3 regions of the Franconibacter daqui genome follow, and region 3 is predicted to be linked to each of the others. Evidence: predicted binding sites of a transcription regulator. Region 3 holds the regulator's gene; each other region holds the start of a gene.
The links. The regulator Fur, encoded in region 3, represses iron uptake genes when iron is present. The targets are predictions, from matches to a motif close to ATAATAATGAGAACNACTATCAA.

Region 1 (10,227 bases), on a different contig from region 3:
GGCACCACATGCTCAGGTTTAATCGTGGAAAAAGGCGGCAGTTCAAAAGGCGTGAGTAACGGATTGGTCATAAGCGCAGTCCTGTCGAAAAGGGTGAATGAAGCGCGCGTTCCAGCGCTTTGCCTGTGCGTCTTAGCATGGGGTTAAGTGTAGTGAATTTCAATGGCGAGCGGGACTCGCAAGCGCTTATTGCTGCGATGCGCTTAACCACCTGGCGCCCGCTTAGCGCACGATTACGCATCGGGGTGCTGGCGTTGGGATGGCTTCTGCGGTAATCCGTTGCGATCTGCGATAAACTAGGGCTTGACCTCTTTTATTCCGGAATTCATCCCGCATGCTCAGTTATCGCCACAGCTTTCACGCCGGCAACCACGCCGACGTCCTCAAACATACCGTCCAGAGCCTCATCATTGAGTCGCTCAAAGAGAAAGAGAAACCTTTTCTCTATCTGGATACCCATGCGGGCGCCGGACGCTACCAGCTCAGCGGCGAGCATGCCGAGCGCACCGGCGAATATCTGGAAGGCATCGCCCGCATCTGGCAGCAGGACGACTTGCCTGCCGAGCTGGAGCCTTATATCAGCGTAGTGCAGCATTTCAACCGCAGCGGGCAGCTGCGCTATTACCCCGGTTCGCCGCTTATTGCCCGCCAGCTTTTACGTCCGCAGGACAGCCTGCAACTGACGGAGCTGCACCCGAGCGATTTTCCGCTGCTGCGCTCTGAATTTCAGAAAGACGAACGCGCCCGCGTGGAGCGCGCCGACGGTTACCAGCAGTTAAAAGCCAAACTGCCGCCGGTCTCCCGCCGGGGATTAATCCTCATCGACCCGCCTTATGAGATCAAAACCGACTACCAGGCGGTAGTGAGCGGCATCAGCGAAGGCTACAAGCGTTTTGCGACCGGCGTTTACGCGCTGTGGTATCCGGTTGTGCTGCGACAGCAGATCAAACGCATGCTGAACGACCTGGAAGCGACCGGCATTCGCCGTATTTTGCAAATTGAGCTGGCGGTGCGCCCGGACAGCGATCAGCGCGGCATGACCGCCTCCGGCATGATTGTTATTAACCCGCCGTGGAAGCTTGAGCAGCAGATGGCGAACGTGCTGCCATGGCTGCATAAAACGCTGGTGCCGACCGGTACGGGCCACACCACGCTGAGTTGGGTGGTTCCGGAATAAGTTGCTTATTGCAACCATAGGCGCAAGCCAGACGCCCAGGGCGTACACTTAGCTAACTTTTTCGACGCAATTCAAGGAAACGGCCATGAGCAAACATTACGACTACCTCGCTATCGGCGGCGGCAGCGGCGGCATTGCATCCATTAACCGGGCGGCCATGTATGGCCAGAAATGCGCGCTAATCGAAGCGAAAGCGCTGGGCGGCACCTGCGTAAACGTGGGCTGCGTGCCGAAAAAAGTGATGTGGCATGCGGCGCAAATCGCCGAGGCTATTCACCTTTACGGCCCCGATTACGGCTTCGATACCACCGTCAACCATTTCGACTGGCAGAAGCTGGTTAACAGCCGCACCGCGTATATCGACCGCATCCACACCTCGTATGAGAACGTGCTGGGGAAAAACAACGTTGATGTTATCCACGGTTTCGCCCGTTTTGTGGATGCGCATACCGTTGAGGTGAATGGTGAGACGATCACCGCCGATCATATCCTGATCGCCACCGGCGGCCGTCCCGTACAGCCGGACATCCCCGGCGCGGAATATGGCATTGATTCCGACGGCTTCTTTGCGCTCCCGGAGATGCCGAAACGCATCGCTGTCGTTGGCGCAGGCTACATTGCGGTAGAAATCGCAGGCGTGGTCAACGCGCTGGGCGCGCAAACGCACCTGTTTGTGCGTAAACACGCGCCGCTGCGCACGTTCGACCCGATGATTTCCGAAACGCTGGTGGAGGTGATGCAGGCCGAAGGGCCGCAGTTGCACACCCACGCCACGCCGAAAGCGGTAGTTAAAAACAGCGACGGCAGCCTGACGCTGGAGCTGGAGGATGGCCGCTCGCAAACCGTGGATTGCCTGATTTGGGCCATTGGCCGCGAGCCGTCGAACGACAACTTCAACCTGGCGGTGACCGGCGTTAAAACCACGGAAAGCGGCTATATCGTTGTCGATAAATTCCAGAACACCAGCGTGCCGGGCATTTACGCGGTGGGCGATAATACCGGCTCGGTGGAGTTAACGCCGGTTGCCGTAGCCGCGGGCCGTCGCCTCTCAGAGCGCCTGTTCAACAACAAGCCGGAAGAGCATCTGGACTACAGCAACATCCCAACCGTGGTCTTCAGCCATCCGCCAATCGGCACCGTGGGCCTCACCGAGCCGCAGGCGCGCGAACAGTATGGTGATGAAAAGGTGAAGGTATATAAATCGTCCTTTACCGCCATGTACACCGCCGTGACCTCGCACCGCCAGCCGTGCCGCATGAAGCTGGTCTGCGTTGGCGAAGAGGAGAAAATCGTCGGCATTCACGGCATCGGCTTCGGCATGGACGAGATTTTGCAGGGCTTCGCCGTAGCGCTGAAGATGGGCGCGACGAAAAAAGATTTCGACAACACGGTCGCTATCCACCCAACCGCGGCGGAAGAATTCGTGACTATGCGCTAAGCGCTGTTCAGACAAGAAATCAGGCTAAGAGCAATGCTCTTAGCCTTTTTTATTGCTGCGCGCTGGCCATCCTCAGAAGAGCAGCGAATAGTTCAGGCCAAAGGTACGGCCACGGCCTTTGTAAGCGTAAAGGTCCTCGCTGCCGTAGGTTGGGCTATAGAGTTTCGGCGCGCGCTGGCCCCAGATGGTGGTGTAGTTTTTATCCAGCAGGTTTTCCACGCTGAAGCTGAGCTTGCCCACCGGCAACGCATAGCTGCCCAGGAAATCAATCGTGTTATAGCCCTCGATTTTATTGCCCGCCTCATCGGAGAGATCAAACGCCTGCTGGGATTGCAAACGCAGCGTCCAGTCATCAGGCGCCCAGCCAATATAGGCCGTCGCCTTGGAAGGACTTGCGGAATCCACCGTCAGTTTTTCCCATTTCCCGGCCACGCGCGTTTCTGAACGAATAACATTAAACGTAACGCCAGCGCTCCAGTCCGTATCCGGCACGAAGTAATCCACTGCGCCTTCAAGACCATAAATGCGGCGCTTGTCGTCGTCCAGATTAATGGTCATGTCCGTTTTGTTGATGGAGATCGTTTTGTCAGACAGCGAATAGTAAGCGGCAAGCTGGGTGCGAACCGCATCGCCGGTATAACGCCAGCCAAGCTCCCACGCGTTAACCTTAATGCCATCCAGCCGGGAGTCGTTCACGTTGACGCTGTTCAACAGGCGGTAGTGGCCGTTGCGTAACTGATAGGTGCCGGAGCCGTAATATTTTGCGAGGTCCGGAATTTCAAAGCCCTGAGAGAAATTAAGCCACGCTTGCTGACGCTCCGTCAGGTGCGCAAGCACGCCTGCGTTAAACAGAACGTTGTTGTAATCGGTTTTTCCCCCGGGCACCGCATCGGCCGAGCTCGCAAGCCCCGTGGCGATCCCCTGCTGCTGGGCGTATCCCACAAAGTCATCCACCTTGTTTTCGGTGTACTGATAGCGCACGCCGCCGCTCAGGGTAAAGACAGGGGTAATGTCATAGTTAGCTTGCAGGAACGGCGCCAGGTTAGTGACCGAGTAGCCCGGATAGCGCCCTACGTTATAAGCACTCTCAAGATGCATCCCGCCTGACTGGCTCGCTTTCGCCAGGTCGAAGAACTGCTGGTTGGCGTCGAACGTTTCGTGTTCCGCATCCACGCCCCAGGTGAGGCCCAGCCCGTCGAACGGATTGCTGTTTAGCGTTAGCTTGCCGCCCCAGAAATGGGTGTTCTGCTCCGAGGCGCCAATGCTGGTTACGCCCGTGCGGCCAAGCGTAGGAAAGGGATAAAAGGCCAGCTTTTCGTCACGGTAAAAAATTTGCGCGACCAGGTCCTGACCCCAGACATCGGTGTTGGAATACTGCAGATTAATCAGATGACGCTCGGTGCCGGGAATGCGGTCTGAAGAGAGGTTACTGCCGTTATGCGCCTGCCCTTGTCCAGTGACCGAAGAAAAATTTTCACCAAGATCAAGGCCATGCTCACCATCAGACTGGCTTTTATAAAACTGCGTGGTGAGCTGGAGTTGCTGATGATCGTCAATGTCCAGCGTGCCGTTTCCCATCACATCCAGCCGGTCAGAGTACTGCAACCCGGTCTGCGTGTTATCGATGATAACCTCCTCGCCGCGACCGTCATACCAGCCGCCGAAACGTTGATAAGCGACCGAAAGCCGACCGGAAGCGTGTTCGTTGCCGCCGCTTACCGCCGCCGCGACGTTCTCATCATGGTCGTTATGGCTGTTGAAGCCGCTTTTGCCGCCGACAGTGAATTCAACCTGCTTTTCCGGCTGGCCTTTTTTGGTAACGATATTAATTAGCCCGCCGGTGCTGCCGCCGCCATACAGGGAGGTGGCGCCTGAAATCACTTCGATTCGTTCGATATTAAATGGATCGATAGCGTCCAGCTGACGGCTATCCGTGCGAGACGAGTTAAGACGTACGCCGTCAACCATCACCATCATTGAGCGGCCCCGCATATTCATGCCGTAATTTGTACGCCCCTGGCTGCTGACATCCATCCCGGGTATAAGCTGCGCCAGCACATCTTTAAATTCTTTGCCGCCCTGAACCTGCTGCTGTAACTCCTGCCCTTCAATTACCCAGTTAGTTTGCGCCAGCTCCGTTACGCTGCGGTGAGCGCGACTGGCCGATACGACGATGTTGTCGCTTTGCGCTTGTTCTGCGTGTGCAGCCGGGCCGGCAAGCGCCAGCAGGCAAGGTGACCACAAAGAAACTTGCTGAATTTTCATTGTTTTTATTTCCATATTGTCAGATGGAGCACAGCGGAAAAGGCTTCCTTTGATGCCGCGCCTCCGCCAGCCGGGCTGTTTTAATGATAATAATTCTCGACATGATAATTATTTACAAAGCGCTGGCAATACATTTAGCAACATTTAGTTTTATTTGGTCACATGCGTGATCGTTACTCACGTTAAGATAAGCGCTGCGGCGGGCAGGCAAGTGATGCGCGGAAGTGCGGCAGTTTCAGACGGGAAGAAGCGCGCCTCAACGAAGCGGCAAGCCTCCTTTTTGTATAAAAAGAGATTTTTTAATTTCGTGATGCAGGACATGTATCTTTTACAGCCTTTCTCATTAATGTTACTTAATTTTTTTACGTTATTACTTTTATTTAAAGTTTCCGCAAAATACAGCAATGGCTAAAAATAACACGCATAAAAACCGTAAACCCGCCAATTTAAACAATTATTTACTTAACTTTCAGTTAATTGAAAAAATATTGAATGAATTCTAATTTTAAAGGTTGCCTGAAATAATCACTCTCGCTAATTTGATAAGGCCGCTTAATCAAATGGAGGGAGATTAAGGTTTGAAATGGACTGTACTCGAAACGCTTGTTAGCCCGGAAACCGGCATGGCCTTTACGCTTGTCGTTTCCGCTAACAATAACAAATTCATTCTCTGGCACCTTTACTGCGCCCGGATAACGTCCCGAAAGCCTCTTTATGTCCACGCAGGCATGGCCTGGGTCTATCAGGGCGAGCGGATTGACCGCATCCAGATTTACCGGGTTACGCTTTATTGCAATAACCTTTGGGAAAATTTAAAAAAACACGCGGGCTGCGAAAAATATATTACGGATGAACAATGCACTCTGGGGACCCGGTGCTCGATTTCTCCCTGCCCACGTAACCTGCGCTGAGCTTTTTAATCCGCCTGAAATAATGCCGGGGTATCGCCCCGGCAGCGTTAAAAGTTATGTACTTAAGAATCAACTTAAGCGCCTGAACTTATTTCCTGGTAGATCGAACGCTGAATCGCGGCCCACTTTTTCGTATTCGCATCCGGGTTAGCCTGCGCGCGCAATTCCGCCTGGTCGAGAGCGTGTTGTTGTCTTTTCACCACGCCCGGCGTAACGCAGAAGCTTTTCAGGAACTGCTTGCGCATCGACGTAAAGGTTTCGCCCTGCGCCAACGCATGGCTTAAGGTCGCGATCATTCGCCGGCAGGGCTTGATTTCATCCATCTGCGCCCGGTGGCGCAGCAGCAGATTTAGCGAATCATCCTGTTTTGCCGCCAGCGCCTGCTCTGTCCAGGCGACCTGCCAGCTCATGCCGCCGTCCAGAAAGAGCTGAACCACATCCGTCTCGTTGCGATCGATTGCCGCGCGGAAATGATTTACATCCCAGCGTATTCCCTTGCGACTCAGCTTTTCACGCGGCGTTTCGTTGATGTTTACCGGTTGCGAAATCTCCACTGCCTGGGATGAAGCGTGATTAACGCTCTGCGCTGTCTGGGGCGGGTTAACCCGATCGCTGGCAAGATAGAGCGCGCCCAGCGCTACCGCGATAAAAGCCACCCCCGTTACGCCCCAGAGTACGCTGACGAGAAGCTGTTGCGTATCACGCTCCGCGCCCTGGCGTTGGGCGCCGGGCCGTTCAATGGTATCGCGCAGATCGAAAATATCGCCGCCAACGGCGCGGTTTTTCTGCGCCGCCTCTTCAAAGAAAGCGTCGAGCTTCGCGGTATCCATCGACATGAACGCCTGCGGATTAACGCTCACGCGCCCCTTCGCATACGCCTCCTGCACCGGCCCCGCAATAGCTGAATAAAACGCATCCAGCATAGTCATCTGCGCGCTCGTCAACGGCTGTTGTTGCACGGCGGCGTTGCGGATAACGCGAACATCATCCAGAAAGGTTTGCAGCGTTTTACGCGGCTCGACAAACAGCGTCAGCGAATCGGCGGCGTTGAACAGGCGTTCGTAATGCTGCGCATACTCTTTTTTATCGATGACCAACAAGGCCAGTTCGCTGAACAGCATGCCGCTCAGCACATCGCCCTGCTTGCCGAGCTTCAACCAGCGGCGCACTTTGTCGCCGCCAATGCGCTGCTTCAGGTGGTTTATAAGTTGTTGTTGATCGGGCCAGGCGTTTGCTATCAGGCCTTTCAGGGTTAACTCCAGCGCCCGTAACTGTTGCAGCGCCTGCCGCTGCTGCGCGTCGTTATCCGCAGCAAGAACCGTCGAGTACTCAAGCTTCGGCTGGTTATCGCGCAGCCGCTCCAGGCAGGCCACAAAGCGCAGTGCGGCAAAAAGCTGGTTCTGACTTATCGCCTGACCGCTTTCATAACGGGGGACCAACTGCTGCAAATGGCGTAGCCGCAGGCTGAAACGGGACATTTCCACATCATCGAGATTGAGCTTACGCCCAACCACCGCCCAGCTCCCCAGATTCTGGCGGGCCTGCTCAAGCTGTTGTGAAAACCACTGTGGATCTTTGCCTTCGGCCACCCGAATATCGAGCAGCGCGAGAATCGCCACCGACGCCTGGCTAATAATACCAAGCGCGGTTTCAAACTCTTCTCGTAGAGATTGCTGTGTGGAATATGTCATACCGCGTCCTCTTGCGGAGTAATGTTTGCCGTTTCGCTAACGGTCTTTGCTCGCCTTTTCCAGGCGTATTGTTGTTACCCATTTTTACCGTTTTACAGACAGTTAAATAACATAGCTGAAAATAGCGGGAATAAAAGTGATGGCAAAGCACCCGTTATGAAATCATCCCTTGCGCATAACTTCATGAAAGAACTCGCCTATGTTACGCAGCGCGTTTTCACACTTTTCATCAAACGGCGCGGCGAAGTTCAGACGCAGACAATTACGGTATTTTTCTGACGCGGAAAAAAGGTGGCCAGCAGCCAGATGGAGGCGTCTCTGCTGCATCTGTTCGGTATAACGCGTTAAATCAATTTCTTCCGGCAGCTCCACCCACATCATAAAACCGCCCTGCGGACGACTGACGCAAATCCCGCAGGGGAACAAGGAGCGCACCTTGCAGCTTAATACGTCATAATTGCGCTGATAATGCTGGCGGATGCGCCGCAAGTGCCGATGATAGTGGCCTTCGCGAATAAAGGTAGCTACCGCTGTTTGCGTGGCCGGAGGAGAAGAGGTCGTGGCGATATATTTACGGTGCAACACGCGGTCATAGTAACGGCCTGGCGCAATCCAGCCCACGCGCAGCCCCGGCGCCACGGTTTTGGAAAAGGAGCTGCACAACAGCACTCGCCCTTCCTCATCCATTGATTTAATCGTCGCCGGACGAGGATATTGCCAGGCGGTTTCACCATAGATGTCATCTTCGATGAGCGCGATATCAAACCGCGCAGCGAGGTTGAGCACCGCGCGCTTGCGGGCAAGCGGCATGGTAAAACCCAGCGGATTGTTACAGGTAGGCACCAGCAGCACGGCTTTAATCGGCCACTGTTCCAGCGCCAGCTCAAGCGCCTCCACGCTAATGCCAGTCTGAGAGTCAGTAGGAATTTCGATAACTTTGAGGCCAAGCCCGCGCAACATCTGCATGGTGCCGTAATAAGAGGGAGATTCCATCGCCACAATATCGCCAGGCTGGCAAAGCGCGCTAACGGCCAGAGACAGCGCGCCATGACAGCCAGGGGTCACGATAATCTCTTCGCTGTTAACCTGCGCCCCACCATCAAGCATCAGGCGGGCTATCTGTTCGCGCAGTTCGCGGTTGCCCGCCAGTTCGTCATAGCCGAACATCGCTTCCACCCGTTGAGGTGAGGCAACGCGGCCGATTTCTCGCCACAGCGGTTTAAGCGTAGGGTGGGAGATATCCGGCGACCCGCCGCCAAAAGGAAATACGGCTTTATCCTTGCGCGCTTCCAGCAACGCCAGCGTTTCGTTCCACTGAGAAATTTCTACAGGGCGCTGCTCGGGTCGAGTGAGACGCGGCGCGGGCGGCTCCGCTTTCTGCGGCGCGACGAAATAGCCCGAACGCGGTTGCGGCAGCACCAGCCGCCGCTCTTCAAGCAAACTATAGGCCTGCTGTACCGTACTGATGCTAACGCCATGCTCCTGGCTTAAGCTGCGAACGGAAGGCAGTCGCTCTCCCTGTTGATAAAGCCCCTGCCGGATCCGCTGCGTTAATAAATCCGCCAAATGCTGATAGCGCGTCATGCTGTATCCCCTCTTTTCATCATACAGGGCCGTTAACCAGTACAGATGGCGCGCCCGGTATGCGATTCAGCCTCTGTTATGCCGCTTCTGTATGGTAAAGAAAAGGATTTTGTGCGCCTGTATTGCGCCCCCGTAAAAGTCGACCATGAAAGCTCGTTGATGAAGAGGAGCTTAATCATGGAATTTCACGAAAACCGCCCGGTACGTCCCTTTTATGGTTTTGTTTTGCTGGGGCGCTTTCTTCGCAGCGCATGGCGATGCTACCAGACGCGCCGGTTACTGCGTACGCTGGACGACGCAAAGCTGCGGGATATCGGCCTGACGCGGGACGATATCGATCCCCAATAATAGGGAGCTTCTGCGTCGTAATAATCTGCTGCGTAAACCTTTTTTTGATGCGAGAGTAAAAGACCCGCCGCCGCTTCAGAGAATTAAAAGGATAACCATGCAGCTTGAGAATATTCCCTTTGGCATTACAGACTGGGCGACTGTACCAGTCACCGAACACGCCGGCATCAGCGGCAAAGCGCTATGGCGCACTCAGCAATTCGGCGCGGTGCGCGTGCGAATGGTGGAATATACGGCGGGTTATCTGGCCGACCACTGGTGTCGCAAAGGGCATATTCTGCTCTGCCTGAGCGGCGAGCTGCATACGGAGCTTGAAGATGGCCGCCGTTTCGTTATGACGCCGGGCGTCAGCTATCAGGTAGCGGATAACGCCGAAGCGCACCGCTCTTCCACGTTGACCGGCGCCACGCTGTTTATTGTGGATTGACGCCATGCTGACAACTTTCACCACCTCCCGCCTCGCTTATCGCCAGCTTACCGCCGAAGACTGGCCCTTTTTCCTCTCCCTGCAGCACGACGAAGAGGTGATGCGCTTTATGGCGGATCGGGGCAGCGAAGAGGAGATTTATGCGGCGTTCGCCACGCGTTTGCCCGTCTGGACGCCGGAAAGCCGCCACTGGCTCGGCCTGTTAATAAGCGAGCAGGCAAGCGGCGAGCCGGTGGGCGTAACGGGGTTTATCCGCCGTGAAGAGGATAAAGCCGAGGTGGGCTATCTGCTGGCGAAGCGGCATCAGGGGAAAGGTTATGGCTACGAGTCGCTGCGCGCGGTCTGCCATCTTGCGTTCAAGCAATGCGGCATCCGTAAGCTTGTCG
Region 2 (10,227 bases), 360 kb from region 3:
CCGCCGCGTACGAAGGCATCCACCGCATCCTGCTTGCGGTTGCCGCGGTTCCAGCCGCCCCACGCGCCCTGATACGCCGCCGGGTCCATATAGCCGGTGGAGCGTTCCGGGTAGCCATCCCAGTACATCAGCTTGCTGTCGAAGTTGGTTTCGGTGTGCATCGCGTTAACGCGCGCTTCCCAGCCGTCGCCGAAGCGCTGCACCAGGTTGGCAAAGACTTTGCGGGAATCGTTATCGGAATAGGCCCAGCCCGCCGCCGGGTTGAACTCGCGGTCGTAATGGGTGCGGCTGCCGTCGCTGTACCAGGTCGGCCAGCCGCCCCAGGTCGGGCTGTCTTCGCTGCTTTCCTGGTAGTCGTAACCGAGCGAGAGCGTGGTGGTGTCGGTCAGGTCCGCATCTACGATGCCGTAGAGGAATTTTTTGCGGTAGTGGTTGCGGTCAAGCCAGGTGTCGTTGTCCTGATAACCGGCAATAACGCGCCCGCGCACGTTGCCCGATTCGGTGAGCGGCGATTGCAGGTCCAGCACATAGCGCTGCTTATCCCAACTGCCGTACGTGGCGGAGGCCGAGCCCTGGAACTCGCGGCTGTCGGCGTGCTTGCGCACGAGGTTGATGTAGGCGGACGGGTTGCCGGTGCCGCTCATCAGCCCCGCCGCGCCGCGCACCACTTCCACGCGGTCATAAATGGCGGAATCAAGCGCGGTATCGCCGAAGTTCCAGCGGTCGCTGACCGTGGTCGGCAAGTCTTCGTAAGCGTAGTTGTTGATGAAGAAACCGCGCGCGTAGAAAGTGGTGCGGTTGCTGTCGATGGTATTGGTGGTAATGCCCGTGGTGTTGCTCAGCACCTCGCCCACCGAGTCGAGATCCTGGTCCTTGATGCGCTGCTGGCTGATAACGCTGACGGACTGCGGAATATCGCGCGGCACCAGCAACAGCTTAGTGCCGGTGGTGGTGGTTTTCACGCTGTAATCGGTTGAGCCGTCGGCAGCGGCCGGGGCGTTGCTTTCCACCACGACGGTGTCTTCGGTTTTGATTTCAGCGGCCTTCGCGGCTGCAGGCAGCAGCGCTAAAGCGATGCTGGCCGCCAGTAGCGAGGGCGCAACGGCAGGCTGAGCCTGCACCTTCCTGGAGCGAATAGTGAAAGACATCATTAACCTTTTTAGTATTTGAAATGATGACGCGCCGCCAGCGCAACGGCGATAAGCGCGTATGTAGTCGTTTTTATGCAAAAATTGCGCATGAAAATAAGAATGAGAAATATACTCATTTGGTTTAATGATGTAAATGCGTGAGACAGAATGTGTACAGCGAAGCGCAAAGGTTCACAAAAAATCGGTAAGCAAGGAGTATCGAGAAAGGAGCGTTGCCGGGCGGCCTGATGCCGCGTTTTGTAATGCCCGGCGGAGTCCCGCCAGGCCCACGCGTTTAATGGTGCAGCGATAAGCCCTTGATGGCTTTATCCACCGCTTTTTTCGGCCCGCGCAGGGCCAGCCCCACCAGATTTAAGTTGTCGGCGTCTTCCGCCATAAAGACCTCCCGGTTGGCGGCGTCATGGCCCGTTGAAAACATGGCGAAAACATAAGGCACCAGCGTCAGCTCCCGCTCAACCCCTACCCGGTGCGCCTTTTGCAGGCCCGCAAGGTCGCCTTCAAACACCAGCACAGGTTGGCCAAGCATATTGCCGTACTGGCGGCCTTTGGCATCAACATAAGGCTCTCCCATCGCGTCGGGCGCGGCGGAAGCCACGCCCGTCGCCAGAAAGGCCACAACGTTCAGACGCTGCCAGACGGCCAGATCGTCACGGACAATAATCGCTACTTTGGTATCAAACATCAGGTTCTCCGGATTCATGGACGGCAAAAGCCCATCATCGGAATTCTGACAGGGTCAAATCTAGAACGTTTGTGCAGGAAGGAAACCGCAACGCGTGCGCAGGGCGTGACGGTTCACTGCGCGTTCGCGCACTGGCGCTGATAGGCCGCAGGCGTTAGCCGGTAAGCGCGCTGAAACCAGCGCCCCAGGTGGCTCTGGTCGGCAAAGCCCACCTGCGTCGCCACCAGCGCAGGCTTAAAACCCTGCGCCAGCAGCGTGCGCGCCGTGCGCAGCCTTAAGCGCACAAGGTAAGTGTGAGGCGATAAGCCGAACGCTTTTTTAAACTCGCGGGTCAGCCGAAAGCGGTCGACGCCGGCGTAGCGGGAAAGCTCGTCAAGGCCGATGTCCAGCGCCATGCCGTCATGCAGATAGTCGCGCACCCGCAGCATCTGGCTGGCGGCGTCGCTGTAAACCGACTGCGGCCGGGTACAGATATGCTTTGAGAGCAGCGCCAGCAGGTGATCGAGCGTCTGGTCGCGGGCGAGCCGCCCTTCGCCATGGTGGATAGCCGCAAAGGCCTGCACGATGGCGTTATTGAGAAAGCTGTCGTCGGTAAGGGTATATTTGAACGCCGCCTGTAGCGCAGACACGTCGCCCAGCCCGCGCCGGGCCAGTTTTTCCGCCACCCACGCCTGCGGCAGGTAGAGCATCAGGTAGGTAAAACCTTCCGCGTGCGGGGCGTGGCCGTCATGCACCGCGCCAGGCTCGATGAGAATCGCCCTGCCGGGCGTACTGGTGTGCAGCGAGCGGTTGCAATTAAAGCGCTGAAGCCCCTGCTGCGTAACGCCGACCAGGATTTCATCATGGTCGTGCGGGTCGTACGCGTGGCCGCAAAAATGGGCATGCACGCTCTCTATTCCGGTTTCCCCGTCGCGCTGCAGGTGGATCCAGTCCCGGCTTGCGCCCTGTTGCCCGCCCGTTTTCATATGCTATGCCCCGCCTTTTAAAAAACGCTGAACAGGAAGTATCCGCATTTGTGGGGCTTCATGCAAAACGAGAGGGGAAAAAAGCGCGGAAGGGGTTCCGCGCTCTGAGGGATTATCGCTGCGCCTGCTTCATGACTTCTTCGAATTTCTCCCACGGGCAGAAACCGTTAGCGTCGGTCGGGCAGCCGTTCAGCTCAAGCGTCACGCGCTGAGGCGGGCTTGCCAGCGAAAGCGGCGTGGCGTTGCGAAGCTGTTCGGTGCTCTGGTAGACATACTCCACCTTCATCAGGTTCTTGTTGTTTTTTTCGTCGTGCCAGCGCTGGAAAACAATCTTCCCGCCAATCGGCGTGCGCTCGTACTGGTCGTGAAGTTGATAAGGCTTGAAATCAAGCGCCGTCAGCAGCGAGGCGATATTGGAGTCATGCCCCACCAGCACCGTCACCGGCGCGCGTGTTTTGTTCTCCACCAGCGCGCCGTTGATATATTTCACCAGCGGCGCCGCCACGTTGCGCGCCACCTCCGGCGAGGTGAAAAGCGTATCCTGGTAGCCGTTTTTCAGGGCGGAAAGCTGCCGCCACTGTTCTGGCGTTTTGATCTCCCCCCACGCGACCTGGTCTTGCGGGAAGCCTTCGTAATACTGAAGCGTAAAGGCGTCCGCCAGCGAGTTGCCCACCTTCAGCGGCCCGGAAACGCCCGGCTCTTCGCCCGCGTTGGCTTTAAAACTGTCTTTGCCGTTAGCCAGGTCGCACTGCTGCTTCTCCTTGCAGGAGGCGGAGTCTTTGTAGTCGGTCACCTGCTCAAGCAGCTTATAGCTTTCGTCCAGCGCATAGTTTGCACGCTGCTTTTCCATCGCCTGCACGGCCTGCTGGTTGAAGGCGCTCTCTTTGTTGGTGATAACCGGGTTGAAGGTCGGGTCCATCTTGCCCATCGCCGCCTGATGATGAACGGTGATGTCGCAGCCGGGGAAAGCGCCGTTAGTAAAGAACTGCGCGGTGGCTACGGTACGCTGAAGGCTGTTGGCGTACACGTAAACGCTCGCCGGCTGCGGGCATTCGTTCTCTTTAATAAGCCCCTGCTGCGCCAGCCATTCGCGCATATAGTGGCCCATATAGACTTCGAGCACGCCGCCTTTGGTGGTCAGCTCGCCGCCAGGCACGTCCCACTGCGGCCACTGCCGGGTGGTGGATTGCTCCAGCACGCTGCCGTTATTGGCAAGCGGCGCGCGCAGGTTGTGGCGGCTCATCATCAGTACCTGTTGAAGCTGGTATCCCTCCGGCGCGTCCTGCGTCTGCGCCAGTGCGTTGACGGATAAAGCGCTAATAAGCAAAGCGAGTGTTAAACGGGTCATGCAGGCTCCTTTTTTGTAAGTAAAGTCACCCGAGAGTATGACGTTTTTGTGACACCCCGCCGTTACCGCGCTCCCATTTAGCCAGACGAAGATCGTATTGATGCGAAATAAGGGCTTAGCGTTGATAAATATCCGGTCGCGCTATCTGCCAGACAAAGTCCGGCGTGTTTACCGCCTTATACCCGACCTTTTCATAAAGCCAGGCGGCGGTAGAGGTCACGAGCATGATGCGTCGCAGTTTCGCCATTAGCGGATGGGACTGGCAGCATTCAATCAGCCACAACCCCAAGCCGCCGCCCTGATGCTCCTCCAGCACATACACGTCGCACAGATAGCCGAAGGTGGCGAAGTCGGTCACAAGCCTGGCGAAACCTATCTGCGTCTCGTCAGCAAACAGGCCAAAGCAGAGGCTGTTCGCCACCGACAACCGCACGGTCTCTTTATCAATGCCCTCCGCCCAGGAGGAGCGGGTGAGATAAGCGTGGATAGCGTCAATATCGAGCCGCGTTTTATCGGTCGTGATGCAAAAACGCTCGCGACGCCAGTGAAGCGGTGCGGTCATGTTTATCCTCAGGTTGCTTATCGTTGCAGTTCCGCCACCGTCATAGTGAAGCTCAGCGGCTCGTTGTTTTCATTGGCATATTCATGGGGAACGTCGGTACGCGCCACCGCTGCGCTCCCCTGCGTAAGCGCTGTGCGAACGCCGTCGACAATCAGCGTCAGCGTGCCCTGCTCCACGTGAAAAAGCTCAAACGTGCCCTGCGGATGGCCTGGCGAAGCGAACCGCTCGCCGGGCGGCAGGCTCCAGCGCCAGAGCTCAACCATATCCGGCCCGCTGCTCCCTGCCAGCAGCCGCGCCGCGCCACCCTTCTCGCCCGTCCACAGCACGGGAATATCCGCCTCGTCGATCACGTGCACGTTCGGTTTGCTGGCGACATCCACCATCTCCGCCACCGAAACGCCCATCGCCGCCGCCACTTTACAAAGAATGGCGATACTGGGATTGGCCATTCCCTTTTCCAGCTCCACCAGCATCCCTTTGCTGACGCCCGCACGGTGTGAGAGCGCATCCAGGGTGAGTTTCTGCTGTTTGCGCCAGGCTTTAATGCGCAGGGCCACCGCCTCGCTGACCGACTGCACGTCGGCGCCGGTTTCAGTCAGTATATTGACTTTATTGGTCACTAGTCACTACCATGAAATAAATTAGTCATTACAGGATTATCAAATGGTCGCCATTACGCCGTCAATCGATCCCCGTGTTACCGCCTTGGCGCCCGGCTTTCGCGCGTTGAGTATTGCTGTGCAGGCCGCGCCTGTGGTTAACCCGCAGGCAGGCGAAGCCGCGCTTGCCCTGGCCTGCCGGCAGGTGCTGGCCAACGACGCCGCGTGGGCGCAGGCGCACCTGGATGCCTGGGCCCAGGTGTTCCGCCAGTTTGGCGCAAAACCGAACCGCACGCCCTGCTCCGCCGAAGCGCTGCGCAAACGCGTGTTAAAAGAGGGCTCGCTGCCCGCTATCGATCCGGTTGTCGATTTATACAACGCCGTCAGCCTTCGCTACGCCATTCCGGTGGGTGGAGAGAATGCCGCCGCCTACGTCGGACAGCCGCGCCTGACCCTCGCCGATGGCCGCGAGCGCTTCGACACCCTGAAAGCCGGCGAGCCCGTTGTTGAATCGCCGGAGCCGGGCGAGGTTATCTGGCGCGATGACGAAGGGGTGACCTGCCGCCGCTGGAACTGGCGCCAGGGCGTACGCACCCGCCTCGGCGTGGAAGCGCAACAGATGTGGTTTATTCTGGAAAGCCTGCCCGCGATGCCGCTGGAAGCGCTTCATGAAGCTGGCAGCGCGCTCACCGAAGGGCTGCGGCAGATGATGCCGGGCGCGCAAATCGCTACCACGCTGATTGAAGGCTAAGCAACGCCGCGCGGTGGCGCTGAGCCCTTTTCGGCGGCTATACTCGCCCTGCCCCTGAATACGCTCATTAAAAGGACTGATAATGCTGATAAAAGGTGTAGTACGGCTGCTGGCCGCCGCCGCGTTAGGGAGCGCCACGCTCAGCCACGCCGTCGATTTATCACAGCTGACCGCCGCCGCGCAGCAGGAAGAGAAAACGCTCAACGCCCGTATCGGCGTTGCGGTGCTGGACACCGCCACCGGCAAAACCGCCAGCTACCGGGGCGATGAACGCTTCCCGTTGAACAGCACCCATAAGGCGCTGCTGTGCGGCGCGCTGCTAAAGCAGGCGGACGAGAAAAAAGTCAGCCTCACCGAGGCGGTACGATTCGATAAATCCCGGCTGGTGGAATACTCGCCGGTGACCGAAAAGCACACCGCCCCGCAATCCATGAACTGGCTGCAACTGTGCAGCGCGGCAGTCAGCTACAGCGACAACACCGCCGCCAACCTCATCAGCCAGAAAGTGGGCGGGCCACAGGGCGTCAACGCGTTTTTACGCGCCAACGGCGACAAGACAACGCGCCTTGACCGCGTTGAGCCGGCGCTGAACGAAGCCCGACCCGGCGACGAGCGCGACACCACCACCCCGCAAGCGATAAGCCGGACGCTGCAAACGCTGCTGCTTGGCGATGCGCTGTCCGAAGCGTCGCGTAAACAGCTCACCCGCTGGATGATGGACGATAAAGTCGCCGACGCGCTGCTGCGCCAATCGCTGCCAAAGGGCTGGACGATCGCCGATAAAACTGGCGCGGGCGGCTACGGCTCGCGCTCGATTATCAGCATGGTCTGGCCGGAAAAAGGCGCGCCGCTGGTGGTCGCCATTTATATCACCCAAACTGACGCTTCGCTCTCGCAGAGCAACGCCGCCATCGCCCGCCTCGGCCGCATCATTTTCCAGCAACATTAAGGCCCTTGCGGGCCTGTTGCCGCCGCTCAGCGCGCCGCCCAGCAGAACCGGGGCCTCTTTAATAATCGGTGCGCTTAATCAGGGTGGTGTGGTTTTCGCCATCCTGCCGCGCAATGTTGAACTCATCCACACTCAGCAGAATAAGCATCACGCCCCGGCCGCTTTCCAGATCCATTTCGCTGTCGCTGCCGATTTTGTTCCACGCCCTCTGGATGGCGCCTTCCGGCATCGGCGCGCCGCGGTCGGTAAACTCTACGCGCACTTCGTCAGGCTGGCGCTCGAAAGCCACACTAAAAACGCAGTCGCTCTGCTCGTTCAGCGCGTGACGAATAATGTTCGCCGCCGCTTCGCACACGGCGAGATCGAGCGCATAGCGCCACGCGTCGTCCACCGGTAAAGGCGCCATGTGTTGCGCTAACCACTGCGCGATGTCGGGCAGCGTGCTTAAGGCTGCCGGAAACGTCACAGAACCGTTCATAACGTTACGGATTAAAACGGGACAGCGCCGAGGCGCGGTCGGGGCTGATGGTAAATATCCGGTCCATTCTGGTCAGCGCGAACATATTTTTAATACCGGGATTCAGCGCGCAGACCACCAGTTCGCCTTTGCCGTTCATCATCTTGAGCAGCGAAACCAGCGTGCCGAGGCAGCTGCTGTCGATAAAATCGACCCGGGTAAAGTCGATAATCACCGATTTCGGCTCCGCGTTGATTTCACGCGCAACGCCATCCCGAAACGCGGCGGAAACCGAGGCGTCAAGGCGTCTTACCGCCGGCGTCAACACGTTGACGGCGGGGTGGCGTTCGATTTCGATATTCATTGGGCAACTCCTCTGCGTTCAATAATCAGCAATGACACATCGTCAGTCATCGTTCCGCTGTGGCGGCCCGCGTCGCTGCGCCAGTGGACCAGTTGCTCGCCAAAGCGCGGCAACAGCGCTTCTACCGTAAACCCGGCATGCTGCTGCAGCCACGCTTGCAGCCGGGCCTGGCCAAACTGCTCGCCCGCCGGGTTTTCACATTCGGTAATGCCGTCGCTGAACAGGCATAGCCGTTCGCCCTCATTGAGGGTAAAGGCGGTATCCTCCCACGCCAGGTGCGAAAACAGCCCCACCGGTGCGCCGCCGTTGCCGGTCTCTTTTGCTTCGCCGGTCGGGGTCACGATAAAGGGGGTGGGATGCCCCGCCTGACACAACCGCCCTTCCCCGCTGCGCAGGTCGATGACGCCGTAAATCATGGTGAAATAGCTGACGATGTCCGGCTCTTCGCTACAGAACCTCTCGTTCAGCATGCGCACCACTTCCGCAGGCGACGTCACGCCGCCCTGCTCGTCAAACAAGAAACGCTCCACCACGCGCCCGTGTAAAAATTGCCGCGCCACAGCGAGGGACATCATCGCCGCGCCAACGCCATGCCCCGCCACGTCGACAAAATAGAACCCCAGATGGTTATCGAGCGCAAACACGTTAAAGATATCGCCCGACACCCAGGCGGAGGGCAAAAACAGCCAGTCGGCGAAATAGTCCTGATAGCGCAGCCGGTGCGACGGCAGCACCGACTGCTGCAGCCGCGCGGCAGCCTGCAAATCTTGCTCTATCTGCCCTAACGCTTCGCTTAACCGCGTGTTATGCGCGGCCAGGCTTGCTTCAAGCTCAAGAATGCGGATGCCCGCGTGCAGCCGCGCCCGCAGTTCGCTCTGGTTCACCGGCTTGCTGAGAAAATCGTCGGCGCCCGCGTCAAAGCCTTCGGTGAGATCGTCGGCGCTCTCGCGGGCGGTGAGCAAAATGATGTAAACATAGTGGCCAAATTGCCGCTCGCGAATGGCGCGACAAAGCGTCAGCCCGTCCATTACCGGCATCTCCCAGTCGCTGATGACCATGTTGACGGCGGTCTGCGCGAGGATGTTCAGCGCCGCTTCGCCATTCTCCGCCTCGCTGACCTGATAGCCCCATTGCGCCAGCATTTTCGCCAGCAGGCGGCGGTAGACCAGCGAGTCATCCACAATCAGTACATGTTGCGACATCGCAGCTCCTTAAAGCGGTAAATACCAGATAAGGCTGACCGTGCCTTCGCGGAATTTGGCGTTGCCATTCTGATGGCCCGGAAAGCGCGTGCCGGCATAATTGGCGTATTGAACAGAGAACGAACCGGGCGTATAGCCCGCGTAGCCGAAGCTGTAGCTGTAGTCGCCGTTCCAGGGCTGTTGCTGGCTGCGGTCGGGATACCAGAAGGCGGTGGCGCGAATAAAAAAGTGCTGCTTAAAGGTGTAGCCGCAGCCGCCCAGCAAGACGTTTTTATTTTTCTTCAGGCCGTTACTTTCAACGTCATAGTAGCGAGGCACCCAGCTGTAGCCCGCCTGGCAGATAAGGGAATCGCCTTTGTTAATCAGCAGATGCTTTTCCAGCGGCTTCGGCAGCGAAAATTTATAAGCAAGCGTAACCGCGCCCTGCTCAAAGTAAGTGCGCCTGTCGTTGCCGGAAGGCCAGAAGTGGTTATCGCCATAGTTGCTGTAAACCAGGCTTACCGTGTTGGCGTGCCAGTCGTCATAGCCGAAGCTGTAGCGAAAATCCGTGGTGTAGCGGCTGGTATCGGTGACCGGCATGCGCGTGGTGATATTGGCGAACCAGTAGCTGTAAGGCGAGTATTGCAGACTCAGGTTCAGGGTCTGATTGATCTTCTTTTTCTGTTCGGCGCTGTGTGAGCTGTTCGGAATCGTTATCCACTGCTCTTTCAGGCCGGAACTGAAGCTTAACGCGCCGGAAAACGGCTTATCATTGCCGGAAAAAAGCCGTCCCCAGCGGCTGGTGAAGACCCCCGCCTGCACCGGCTCGCCCTGGCTGTCCCGCAGGGTTTCGTCATGGTTTGTCTGCGTTTGCGCCGCATACGCGGCGGGCGTCGCACTCAGCAAAACGCCTGCCAGCAAGACCTTTTCCCGCATCCTCTTTTCCCTCAGTTGGGTATCCAGCGCGCGCCGACGTCATATTTCGCCATTAACCACAGCACGCCCAGCGCCACAGCGTGTACCAGGGTGTTGGTGAACCAGGCTTCGCGCCATAAATCAAAAGTGACCACCTGGCTTACCGCCAGCACCACGTACACATGCAAAATAAAGGTGTAAAGCGAATGCTGCCCCAGCGGGATAAAGAACCAGCCGGCAGCGCGCCAGAGCGGCGTCCAGCAATAAGTGAGCAGTAAATAGACCGCCACCATCAGGCTGATG
Region 3 (10,227 bases):
GCGGCGCGAGCGCATGTCATTGCCGGCGCCGGGCACTGGGTGCATGCCGAAAAGCCCGAAGCCGTATTGCGCGCCATTCGTCGCTTCCTGGAAACTGATTAAAAACAAGGCGACTGGCGCTAACATGCCGCTAACGCGTTGGCGCGCCTCGTTCCCTGATGTATGATGGCGCGCTGAATGACACCCGGGCATCCGCTCCGGCAGCCTGTTTCCCCTGTCAGTAGTCAAATCATGGCCAAAGAACAAACGGACCGTACGACATTAGATCTGTTCGCGGACGAGCGTCGCCCGGGTCGCCCGAAAACCAATCCGCTGTCGCGTGACGAACAGTTGCGCATCAACAAACGGAACCAGCTCAAGCGCGACAAAGTTCGCGGGCTTAAACGTGTAGAGTTAAAACTTAACGCGGAAGCGGTTGACGCCCTGACGCAGCTGGCGCAGGCGCGCAACATGAGTCGCAGCGAATTGATTGAAGAAATTTTGTTGGCGCAGCTCAAGGCGCTGAATAGCTAAGGCCTTAAAACCCTTTTTCTTGTATGGAAATGTGTCAGAGTGTGCACCCCACCGTGATAGCTGTTTCCGCCCTCTTCTCTGTTCTGCTATTATTGCCCTATCTGTGGGCATTTCGCCACTACCATATCATTAGGATTCAAGAGGTTATTTTTCTCATGGCAATCGTAGGCATTTTTTTCGGCAGCGACACCGGCAACACCGAAAATATCGCAAAAGTTATTCAGAAACAGCTCGGGAAAGACGTTGCTGAAGTGCACGATATTGCCAAGAGCAGCAAAGAAGATCTGGAAGGTTTCGATATCCTGCTGCTTGGCATCCCGACCTGGTACTACGGCGAAGCGCAGTGCGACTGGGATGATTTCTTCCCGACCCTTGAAGAGATTGACTTCAATGGCAAGCTGGTCGCGCTCTTCGGCTGCGGCGATCAGGAAGACTACGCGGAATACTTCTGCGACGCGCTCGGCACCATTCGCGACATTATTGAACCGCGCGGCGCCACTATTGTGGGTCACTGGCCGACGGAAGGTTATCACTTTGAAGCCTCTAAAGGTCTTGCCGATGACGATCACTTCGTTGGCCTTGCCATTGATGAAGATCGTCAGCCGGAACTGACCGCTGAACGCGTCGAAAAATGGGTTAAGCAAGTTTCTGAAGAGCTGCATCTGCAGGAAATCATTAACGCCTAATCGTGAAACGGCGATAAATGTATTTTTTATCGCCGTTTTAGCTTCATTGATAGATAAAAGCGATAAAAATGATTGCTACAAATTTTTAACTTTCATCCGCATATCTGTACAATACCCTTCTGGATTATCGGGTAACGAGACGGCAAGCGCCGCGCTCGCCACGTTTTGAAAAGCACTATTGCTGGACGCTTGCGGTTTTCATTTGGTCCTGTCAGTTCTATAATGAGTCGCATTCATCTTCAGCGCATCCGATCTTAAGCTCTCCGGAGCACACCGTTTAGCAACAGGACAGATTCCGCATGACTGACAATAACACCGCATTAAAGAAGGCTGGCCTGAAAGTCACGCTTCCTCGACTGAAAATCCTTGAAGTGTTGCAGGAGCCAGTAAACCATCATGTCAGTGCGGAAGACTTATACAAGCGCCTCATTGACATGGGCGAAGAGATTGGTCTCGCGACCGTTTACCGTGTGCTGAATCAGTTTGACGACGCGGGTATCGTTACGCGTCATAACTTTGAAGGCGGCAAATCCGTTTTCGAACTGACTCAACAGCATCATCATGACCACCTGATCTGCCTCGACTGCGGCAAAGTTATCGAGTTTAGCGACGACTCTATCGAAGCGCGTCAGCGTGAAATCGCTTCTCGCCATGGCATTCGTTTGACTAACCATAGCCTCTATCTCTATGGCCACTGTGCCGATGGCGACTGCCGCGAAAACGAGCACGCGCACGACACAAAGTAAGCGAAAATAGCGTTCCGTTTTTGCTTTTTGTTAATAAGCCGACATAGTATGTCGGCTTTTTTTACACCTTTATCAGGCAGGCGCGACGCTAATAATCCATTTTTTTGATGCTTGCTATTTTAATATACTGGTCAAGAACTTATTTTATCTTATCTTTTTCTTACTTTTTATTTTCAGAAAAAGTAAATTATTTTACCATTCAATCAGTTACCCCCCTCAAGCGCCCCATTCAGGCTTACAACGTCATTGGCCTGTCTTGCAGTAAAAAAATCAACTCTATTAGAATAGCCCCTCGTTATTTATTCCAATAATATACTTATACAAAGGTCGCCGTTATGGTAATACCTCAGAAACCCCTTGCCGAAATTTATCGCCTGTCCGATATCTTTAATGGTTATGGCAACTGGTATCGCGCAGAAAAAAATACGTCTATTCCAACGCGTGAAGGCTTTGTTTGCATTATTCGCGGCGGCCTTTTTTCCGTATTGCGTAAAAGTGACAGATTACTGATTGAAAAATGTAGCGCCCCGTCTATTCTGGGCGTTGCGCGTAATCTTAATAATAAAAATTATTTCAGAATTCAGGCCGATGCTGAGTGCCACTATCAGCTCATTCCTTTTGATAAATTTCTGAGTGAAATAGAGAATCATCAGTGCCAACCACAGTTATATAAGGTACTGGCCTGGAACATCGACTTACTCTGCCATCGCGAAGAATTATTGCTTGGGCATAATAGCTACCTCATGATTAAAGGTAATCTGGTCACGCTTGCCGCCATGGATGAATTTATGCGAAATAAGATTAACGTTGCCGATTATATCGTTAAGCGAACCAATCTTTCTCGCAGCATGGTGATGAAAACGTTGTCGCAGTTGCGGCATGATAATTATGTAGAAATAAGTAAAGGAAAATTAACCGCGCTGCGTACGCTGCCAGAAAGCCTGTAAGCTTTTGCTGAAAGATAAAAAAAGCCCGCCATCAGGCGGGCTTTTTTTTACGGGACTATTTAACGCTATCGACACGGCTGTAGCGTTGACCATCCGGGCTTACCGCGCGAATCAGTACTTCGCCCTCAACCTGTGGTCGCGCCTTATTGTCATAGCGTAGCCAGTTTTTACCGTTATCCGTAGAGTATTCTGCCGCCAGCCCCGGCAGGCTGGTGTTTATTTCCAGTATGCCTTTTTCCACTCTGGCGCCCGGCACCGGCAAACGATACTGGATGCCCGCTTTGTCCAGTTTCGCCAGCTCCCGGTGGCCTATAAGGCTTGCAAAGCGAGCCCAGTCTGAGGCGAGGGCTTTTTTATCCACCCACTGCGTTTCCTGGCCCTTATACTCGCGACCCGCCTGATAATCCTGCTCCCAGGCGGCGCGATGCCATGCGCGCTCAGCGACAACAATAAGCCTTGGGTAGATCATGTACTCCATCTGCTTATCGGTACGAACGACTTCGCTCCAGAGCTGAGCGGAAAGGCCCAGCGCACCCGGCCAGGGCTTGTCAGATTTCGCACTGAAGGTATTGCCATCGCGATCGACGGAAGTTTCCGCATTCTGCGGCAGGTTGTCTGGCGCAAAGCTGAAGATTTTACGCTCGTCGCTGAACCGTGTTCCCCAGTAATAGCCGCTCTCCGCCGGGTTGACTTCATAGGGGAAATCCAGATAGAGATAGTCAGGGTTGGAGACGATAACCCTGAAACCTTTATTCGCCCAGTCGTTTGCCGTATCAAAGCCGCCCCAGAACAGCGTGTCCCAGAAGTTAACATTAACCTGACGGGTGCTGAACGCGCTGGCGTCTTTCGCATCTTTCAGCCCATCCTGCCAGGCCTGCATGACGCTGATGCCGTGCGCATTTACCAGCTTGCTGATCTCAATGCCAAAGTAGCTGGAAAGGTGTTCAACGTCCGCGACCTCGCCCCGTTCAAGCAGCTTTTTACACGCAGGTGATTTTTCCCACGGCTTATTTTGTTTACTCAGATCGATAATCCCCTTCCCCTCTTCCGGATGGGACTTGTCGGTATACCCTGTTCCCAGGTAGATATTCTTCGCCTCGTCGCCGCCAGCGTGCCAGACGGTTAAAGGTTGCCCCGCCTCTTTATGCATCAACTGAACCTCAGAGATGACTTTGTCGACGAAGTTGCGTGACGAAGCGAGACAAGGATTCAGATAACCGGTTCGATCGTAATACTGTACGCCTGTCGTGTTTGACGTGTCGGCGGGATCCAGCAGGCGGTAATGGTTTGCTTCCTGCGCTTTTCCCGCTTCCATTAAGCGGGCATAGCGCGCTTCCATTGATACCACCGCCGCCCTCGCATGCGCGGGCATATCAATTTCAGGGATAACCTCGATGTGCCGCGCAGCAGCGTATTTCACAATCTCAATATAATCAGCGCGCGTGAAGTAGCCGCTGCCGTTGTTATTACTCTCGGGCCCCGAACCCAACTGCGGCAGAAGACAGCGTTTTTCAGTGAGGTCATGGCAGCGTTTCGCCCCTGTTTCGGTCAGTTCCGGCAGCCCGGGGATTTCCAGGCGCCAGCCTTCATCATCGCTCAGGTGGAAATGAAACTTGTTGAGTTTATAAGCGGCCATTTGATCCAGCAGACGCAACACTGCCGCTTTTGAATGGAAATTGCGTCCGACGTCCAGATGAATAGCGCGCCAGCTAAAGCGAGGCGCATCGCTCGCCTCAAGCGTAGCGATTTGCGGCTTACCTTGCGCCGGGAGCAGTGAGAGCAGGGATTGTAGACCGTAGAAGACGCCAGCGGCGTCGTATCCCGTCACTATTGTCTCCTGCGGCTTGATTTGTAAACGGTAAGCGCCGGATACCGCCTCCGGTTTCTGAAAGTCGTCTGGCGCAACGAGAGTGTTAACCGGATAGCCCTGACCGGTTTTCACGCCGAGCTGCGCGAAACGCGAAGCCACCGCCTCGCGGGAAGCTGGCGCAAGCGAAGCCAGGTCGAGCACGACCCCGCGGCTTAAGTCCACATTTTCGGCATGCACCGTAACCGTTTTAGGGGTAGGAACAATCTCTCCTCGCAGCGCCGCAGCATCCGGTAAAGCGACATCGCTGTTTTTGTTATAGCGCGCCTCTGCGGTCATCAACACATTTTTATCATCCGGCGTACGCCTCCACTGTTCACCGAGCGGACTGACAAACCGGGCCAGATCTTCTGTGTCGGTGTTGGCGATAATAACGGGACGACTGTCGTCAGAGGTGACATACCAGCGAGGGAGCACGTCGGTAATAAAAAGCTGCCAGTACTCATTAATAATCGGGATAGTGACGGCCTGGTTTGCCGGAAAGCCCGTGAACTTATCGGTGGGTTCAAGCTTATGCAGGTCACCCATGACGTGGGTGACCTTAAACTGTTCATTCTCCACTTTCAGGATTTGCCGGATGCTGTGAAACCAGATAGTCCAGTTTCTGTCGGTTAGCGCATCGCCATGGTTCGTTAAGGTGATAACGGCTTTACTGCAGGCGGCCCAGTCGGCGCCGAGCGCCGCGCAGTCCACGCCGTGTTGCTGTGCGTGGTTATCCTGCACGGCATAATTGAGCGTAAACTGACTCAGTTTATTCGCCAGTTCCTGGTCTGCCCAGGCGCTGCTCATTAGTCCGGCCAGAGCGAGCGCTAAAACACTACGCTGTAATCTCTTCATTTTGTTCCCTCAGAGCGAGATAGCATTAATGAGTATGAAGCGGGAAGCATCAGAACAGGGTGAACGGCGCAATGAACATCAATTTCACGTCGCGTTCGTCCTGAAAAATATTGCCGTAGCCACCGCCGTAACTGGGAATAGCGGAGTGGTTGTCATACTGCGTGAAATGCAGCTTAAACGTGGCGCCTTTAGCGCGCCCTTCTACGAAGGTATAAATTGCATCGAGGCTGTAAGCCGATTCCTTGAGACGATAATCAGGATCGTAATAACCATCGCGGGTCGGCGCGGAGCTGGGCTTAGCATCCCAGGCGTACACGTAAGACGCGCCAAAAGACCATCCCGCCAGCTTCAGGTGGGTAAGGTCATAGATAGCGCCGACGAAAAGCGCCTTTTCACCGTTAGCGTTAAAGTCAGAACGGTTATCCCACCAGATATCCAGCCGACCGTTTGATGAGGCGTAGGTTGGCGTCATGCGTTGCAGAAAATAGCCCTGTTGCCCGTCGGCCTTCACCCAGGTGCCTTCCAGACGTAGATCAACCGGCCCCACCCTGTAGCCAAAGGTCAACGCCTGCAGCCATGCCGTGGCGTCATAAATATCGTTGCCTGAGCCGTCGCTTACTTTGTCGCGGGCGCCGTAGAATTGATAACTGGCGGCGAGCGGGCTTCCCGCAATATCAAATTTATAGCTGGCTTTAGCAAAGTATTGGTCAACGTAACCTTGCGCCTGGCCGAAGGCCGCTTCGAGAATAAAGTTATTTTTGAAGTCATACTTCGCGCCTAAAGAATGGAGATAGTCGACGCGGGTCGCTTTATCGTTCTGGTAAAATTTATCCATTTCAAGATGCCACGGGGCTTTATAAGCGTTGCTCCACATATATGAGAAGCTGAGCAGGCCCGCCTCGCCGTAGTCCGCGCTGGCCCCTGCCTCCGCGCCCTGGTAAGTGCCAGGCATAAAGCTCCAGTGCGGCGCCAGAAGCGTTTGGCCGGTGGGCTGGATATATCCGGCGCGCGCCCATAAAGGACCATATTTAAATTTCGCGGCGGCTTTATAAAGGCTTACTCCGCTTTTATCACCGGACCAGTCTTCATCGTAAGCTTTATTACTGGATGAGAAGGCGATTTCATTTGGATGCGCGCTGTCGCCATTTTCCGCCATTTCAATTGCCGTAAAGAGCGCGAGATCGACGCCGAACAGATCTGCCGCATACCCTGACGAAAAATCAAGATTACCGTTCCAGGTTGCATGAGAAAGGTTAGTTTTGTATTTATCCTCTGCGACATCTTTGCGGTCTCGCTCTCGCTGCCAGTAATAGAGGCCGCCCGTCAGCGTTGAATCATCAATAAAGCCAGTGGAATAAACAGCAGGTGTAAAACTCAAAGTAGATAAAGCGCTTACGCTCGCCAGTAATAATAGCCGCGTCCTGCGCCTTTTTAAAAAAAGAGGCATATCAAATTCCTTCTCAATAATAACTTTATAAAAAGCTTTCATGCAAAATAAATGCATACTTATGATTTTTTTAACGCTATTGAATAGTATTTTTCACGACATTAATTATCAATATCTTGTTTGCACAGCATTGTCAAAATATGACATCAAGCACAAATAAACGCTCTCGTTCTTTTTATTAAAATAAACGCCTTATGCAACAACTTATTTTATTAACGCTTTGTATCGCCACAATTTATATTGATGGTTACTATGAATTTATTTCGATTAATTTATAAGGATTATAATCAGGAAAACTTTCCTCTTCTTTTTTAATAAAAAGTCGAATCAGCGCTGCGGAAATGAAAAACGCCGCATTGCGCGGCGTTTTATTTTGCAGTTCGACTTATTCGCCGATTTTAGCCCAGGTATCGCGAAGCCCTACCGTGCGGTTAAAGACCAGCTTATCGGCTGACGTGTGGCGGCTGTCGAGGCAGAAGTAACCTTCGCGCTCAAACTGGTATGCCTTACCCACTTCAGCCTCTTTCAGACTCGGTTCCGCAAAACCCTGCTTGATAACCAGTGAATCCGGGTTGATGGTCGAGAGAAAATCGTCCGCTCCGCCCGGGTTCGCCACGCTAAATAGGCGGTCGTAAAGACGGATTTCTACCGGCAGCGCGTGCTGTGCGCTAACCCAGTGGATAACGCCTTTCACTTTGCGGCCATCCGCCGGATCTTTACTTAGCGTATCGGCATCGTAAGAGCAGTAGATGGTGGTGATGTTGCCTTCCGCGTCTTTTTCAACACGCTCAGCTTTAATGACGTAGGCGTTGCGCAGGCGTACTTCTTTACCGAGCACCAGGCGCTTGTACTGCTTGTTGGCCTCTTCACGGAAATCGGCGCGATCGATCCAGATTTCGCCAGAGAACGGCACGTCGCGGCTGCCCATTTCCGGTTTGTTCGGATGGTTCGGCATGGCGACCTGTTCAGTCTGGCCCTGCGGGTAGTTCTCAATCACCAGCTTAACGGGATCGATAACGGCCATCGCGCGCGGCGCGTTTTCGTTAAGATCTTCACGGATACAGGCTTCCAGCGCCGCCATCTCGACGGTGTTATCCTGCTTGGTTACGCCGATACGTTTGCAGAACTCGCGAATAGCAGCAGCGGTATAGCCGCGACGGCGCAGGCCAGAAATGGTCGGCATGCGCGGATCGTCCCAGCCTTCCACAATCTTGTCGGTCACCAGCAGATTAAGCTTACGCTTGGACATCACCGCGTATTCAAGGTTAAGACGCGAAAACTCGTACTGGCGCGGGTGCACAGGAATAGTGATGTTATCCAGTACCCAGTCATAGAGACGGCGGTTATCCTGGAATTCCAGCGTACACAGCGAATGGGTAATGCCTTCCAGCGCATCGGAAATGCAGTGGGTAAAGTCGTACATCGGATAGATGCACCACTTGTTGCCGGTTTGATGGTGTTCAGCGAATTTAATGCGGTACAGCACCGGGTCGCGCATGACAATGAACGGCGAAGCCATATCGATTTTCGCACGCAGGCAAGCGGTGCCTTCGGCGAATTCGCCGTTGCGCATTTTCTCAAACAGCGCCAGGTTCTCTTCCACGCTGCGATCGCGGTACGGGCTGTTTTTGCCCGGCTGCGTCAGCGTGCCGCGGTACTCGCGGATCTGCTCCGGCGAAAGCTCATCAACGTAAGCAAGGCCTTTATTAATCAGTTCGATCGCATAGTGGTGCAGCTGATCAAAGTAATCAGAGGAATAGCGCACATCGCCCGACCAGTGAAAGCCCAGCCACTGCACGTCGTTTTTGATGGACTCGACGTATTCGATGTCTTCTTTAACCGGGTTGGTATCGTCGAAACGCAGATTGCACTGCCCCTGGTAATCCTGGGCGATGCCGAAGTTCAGGCAGATAGATTTTGCGTGTCCGATATGCAGATAGCCGTTCGGCTCCGGCGGAAAACGGGTGCAGATGGTAGTGTGCTTACCACTGGCCAAATCTTCATCGATGATCTGGCGGATAAAGTTAGTCGGGCGGGCTTCAGCCTCACTCATCGTAGATTCCTCAAAGCGTAAACATCAGTTAACGCAGCATGATCTTATAAGCAGGGTCGGGAAACAACCTTTAGTTGAAGAAAATAGGCGCCTCCCTGCGGTAGCGTAGATTTTTACAACAAAAAAAGCGGCGAGGAATTTCCCCGCCGCTTGAGGCACCCTAAAACCCAACAGCGTTACTTGCCTTTAATCTCATAAAGCGGCGTCTCGCCTGCAACAACCTGCCCCTGAGCTTTAATGACCAGACCGCCGAAGTCGTCGATATTGCTGCATACGACCGGGCTAATCATTGAACGGGCATGGGTATTGAGGAAATCGAGATCCATTTCCAGCACCGGCTGGCCGGCGGCCACTTCAGCGCCCTCTTCCACCAGACGTTTAAAGCCCTGGCCGTTCAGCGCTACGGTGTCGATGCCCATATGAACAACAATCTCCGCGCCTTTTTCTGTTTCCAGGCAAAACGCGTGGTTGGTATTGAAAATCTTCACGATGGTGCCGGCAGCCGGGGAAACAACGGTTTTCTCCGTCGGCTTCACCGCCACGCCATCCCCTACCGCTTTGCTGGCGAACGCTTCATCCGGCACCTGTTCCAGCGCAACAACCTCGCCAGTCACCGGAGAGAGCAGTTCAGCAACCGTGGCGGCGGTAGCGGCCTGCGGAACAACCTGCGGTTTAACCCCTGCAGCAGGCGCTACAGACGCGCTGGCTGCAGCCGGGGCGGAGGCTGGCACGGCGCCGACCGTTTTCATCGCGTTCGCGATTTTTTCTGCCATAAAGCCCACGATAATCTGCACGCTGGTTTTATTCAGGCGAATCACGCCCGTTGCGCCAAGGCGTTTCGCCAGCACTTCGTTAACCTGAGCGGAGTCTTTTACGGTCAAACGTAAACGCGTAATGCAGGCGTCAATGCCAGTGAGGTTATCAGAGCCGCCGATAGCCGCGACATACTGACGCGCAAGACCGGTGACATCCTGGTCTTTATTGCCGCTGACGTTAACATCTTCGCCGTCTTCTTCGCTTCCGGCTACAGCCAGTTCACGGCCCGGCGTCATCAGATTGAATTTGGTGATGGTAAAGCGGAACACCAGGTAATAAATAACGAAGAACACCAGACCCTGCGGGATCAGCATG

Region 1: IEX01_RS14935 (TonB-dependent siderophore receptor) is a predicted target of Fur. The motif match lies at 4,958-4,980, and genes of this name have one in related genera.
Region 2: fhuE (ferric-rhodotorulic acid/ferric-coprogen receptor FhuE) is a predicted target of Fur. The motif match lies at 1,245-1,267, and genes of this name have one in related genera.

What each region holds. Positions count from the first base shown of each region.
Region 1 is NZ_BMKJ01000004.1:202,507-212,733, reverse strand. It holds gene prlC (oligopeptidase A) at 1-71, opposite strand, end outside; gene IEX01_RS14945 (23S rRNA (adenine(2030)-N(6))-methyltransferase RlmJ) at 335-1,177, shown strand; gene gorA (glutathione-disulfide reductase) at 1,263-2,615, shown strand; gene IEX01_RS14935 (TonB-dependent siderophore receptor) at 2,688-4,880, opposite strand; gene IEX01_RS21955 (hypothetical protein) at 5,459-5,791, shown strand; gene IEX01_RS14930 (STY4199 family HEPN domain-containing protein) at 5,866-7,482, opposite strand; gene IEX01_RS14925 (aminotransferase-like domain-containing protein) at 7,645-9,066, opposite strand; gene IEX01_RS14920 (DUF1127 domain-containing protein) at 9,244-9,414, shown strand; gene IEX01_RS14915 (DHCW motif cupin fold protein) at 9,512-9,841, shown strand; gene IEX01_RS14910 (GNAT family N-acetyltransferase) at 9,846-10,227, shown strand, end outside.
Region 2 is NZ_BMKJ01000001.1:99,381-109,607, reverse strand. It holds gene fhuE (ferric-rhodotorulic acid/ferric-coprogen receptor FhuE) at 1-1,148, opposite strand, end outside; gene IEX01_RS00510 (DUF2000 family protein) at 1,426-1,833, opposite strand; gene IEX01_RS00505 (AraC family transcriptional regulator) at 1,947-2,798, opposite strand; gene agp (bifunctional glucose-1-phosphatase/inositol phosphatase) at 2,911-4,146, opposite strand; gene IEX01_RS00495 (GNAT family N-acetyltransferase) at 4,262-4,708, opposite strand; gene IEX01_RS00490 (helix-turn-helix domain-containing protein) at 4,726-5,328, opposite strand; gene IEX01_RS00485 (B3/B4 domain-containing protein) at 5,372-6,058, shown strand; gene bla (class A beta-lactamase) at 6,141-7,007, shown strand; gene IEX01_RS00475 (ATP-binding protein) at 7,066-7,473, opposite strand; gene IEX01_RS00470 (STAS domain-containing protein) at 7,490-7,828, opposite strand; gene IEX01_RS00465 (PP2C family protein-serine/threonine phosphatase) at 7,825-9,030, opposite strand; gene IEX01_RS00460 (hypothetical protein) at 9,040-9,945, opposite strand; gene opgC (OpgC domain-containing protein) at 9,957-10,227, opposite strand, start outside.
Region 3 is NZ_BMKJ01000001.1:459,864-470,090, reverse strand. It holds gene ybfF (esterase) at 1-102, shown strand, start outside; gene ybfE (LexA regulated protein) at 232-513, shown strand; gene fldA (flavodoxin FldA) at 669-1,199, shown strand; gene fur (ferric iron uptake transcriptional regulator) at 1,499-1,945, shown strand; gene IEX01_RS02220 (helix-turn-helix domain-containing protein) at 2,281-2,892, shown strand; gene IEX01_RS02215 (beta-N-acetylhexosaminidase) at 2,948-5,596, opposite strand; gene chiP (chitoporin ChiP) at 5,646-7,043, opposite strand; gene glnS (glutamine--tRNA ligase) at 7,429-9,096, opposite strand; gene nagE (N-acetylglucosamine-specific PTS transporter subunit IIBC) at 9,273-10,227, opposite strand, start outside.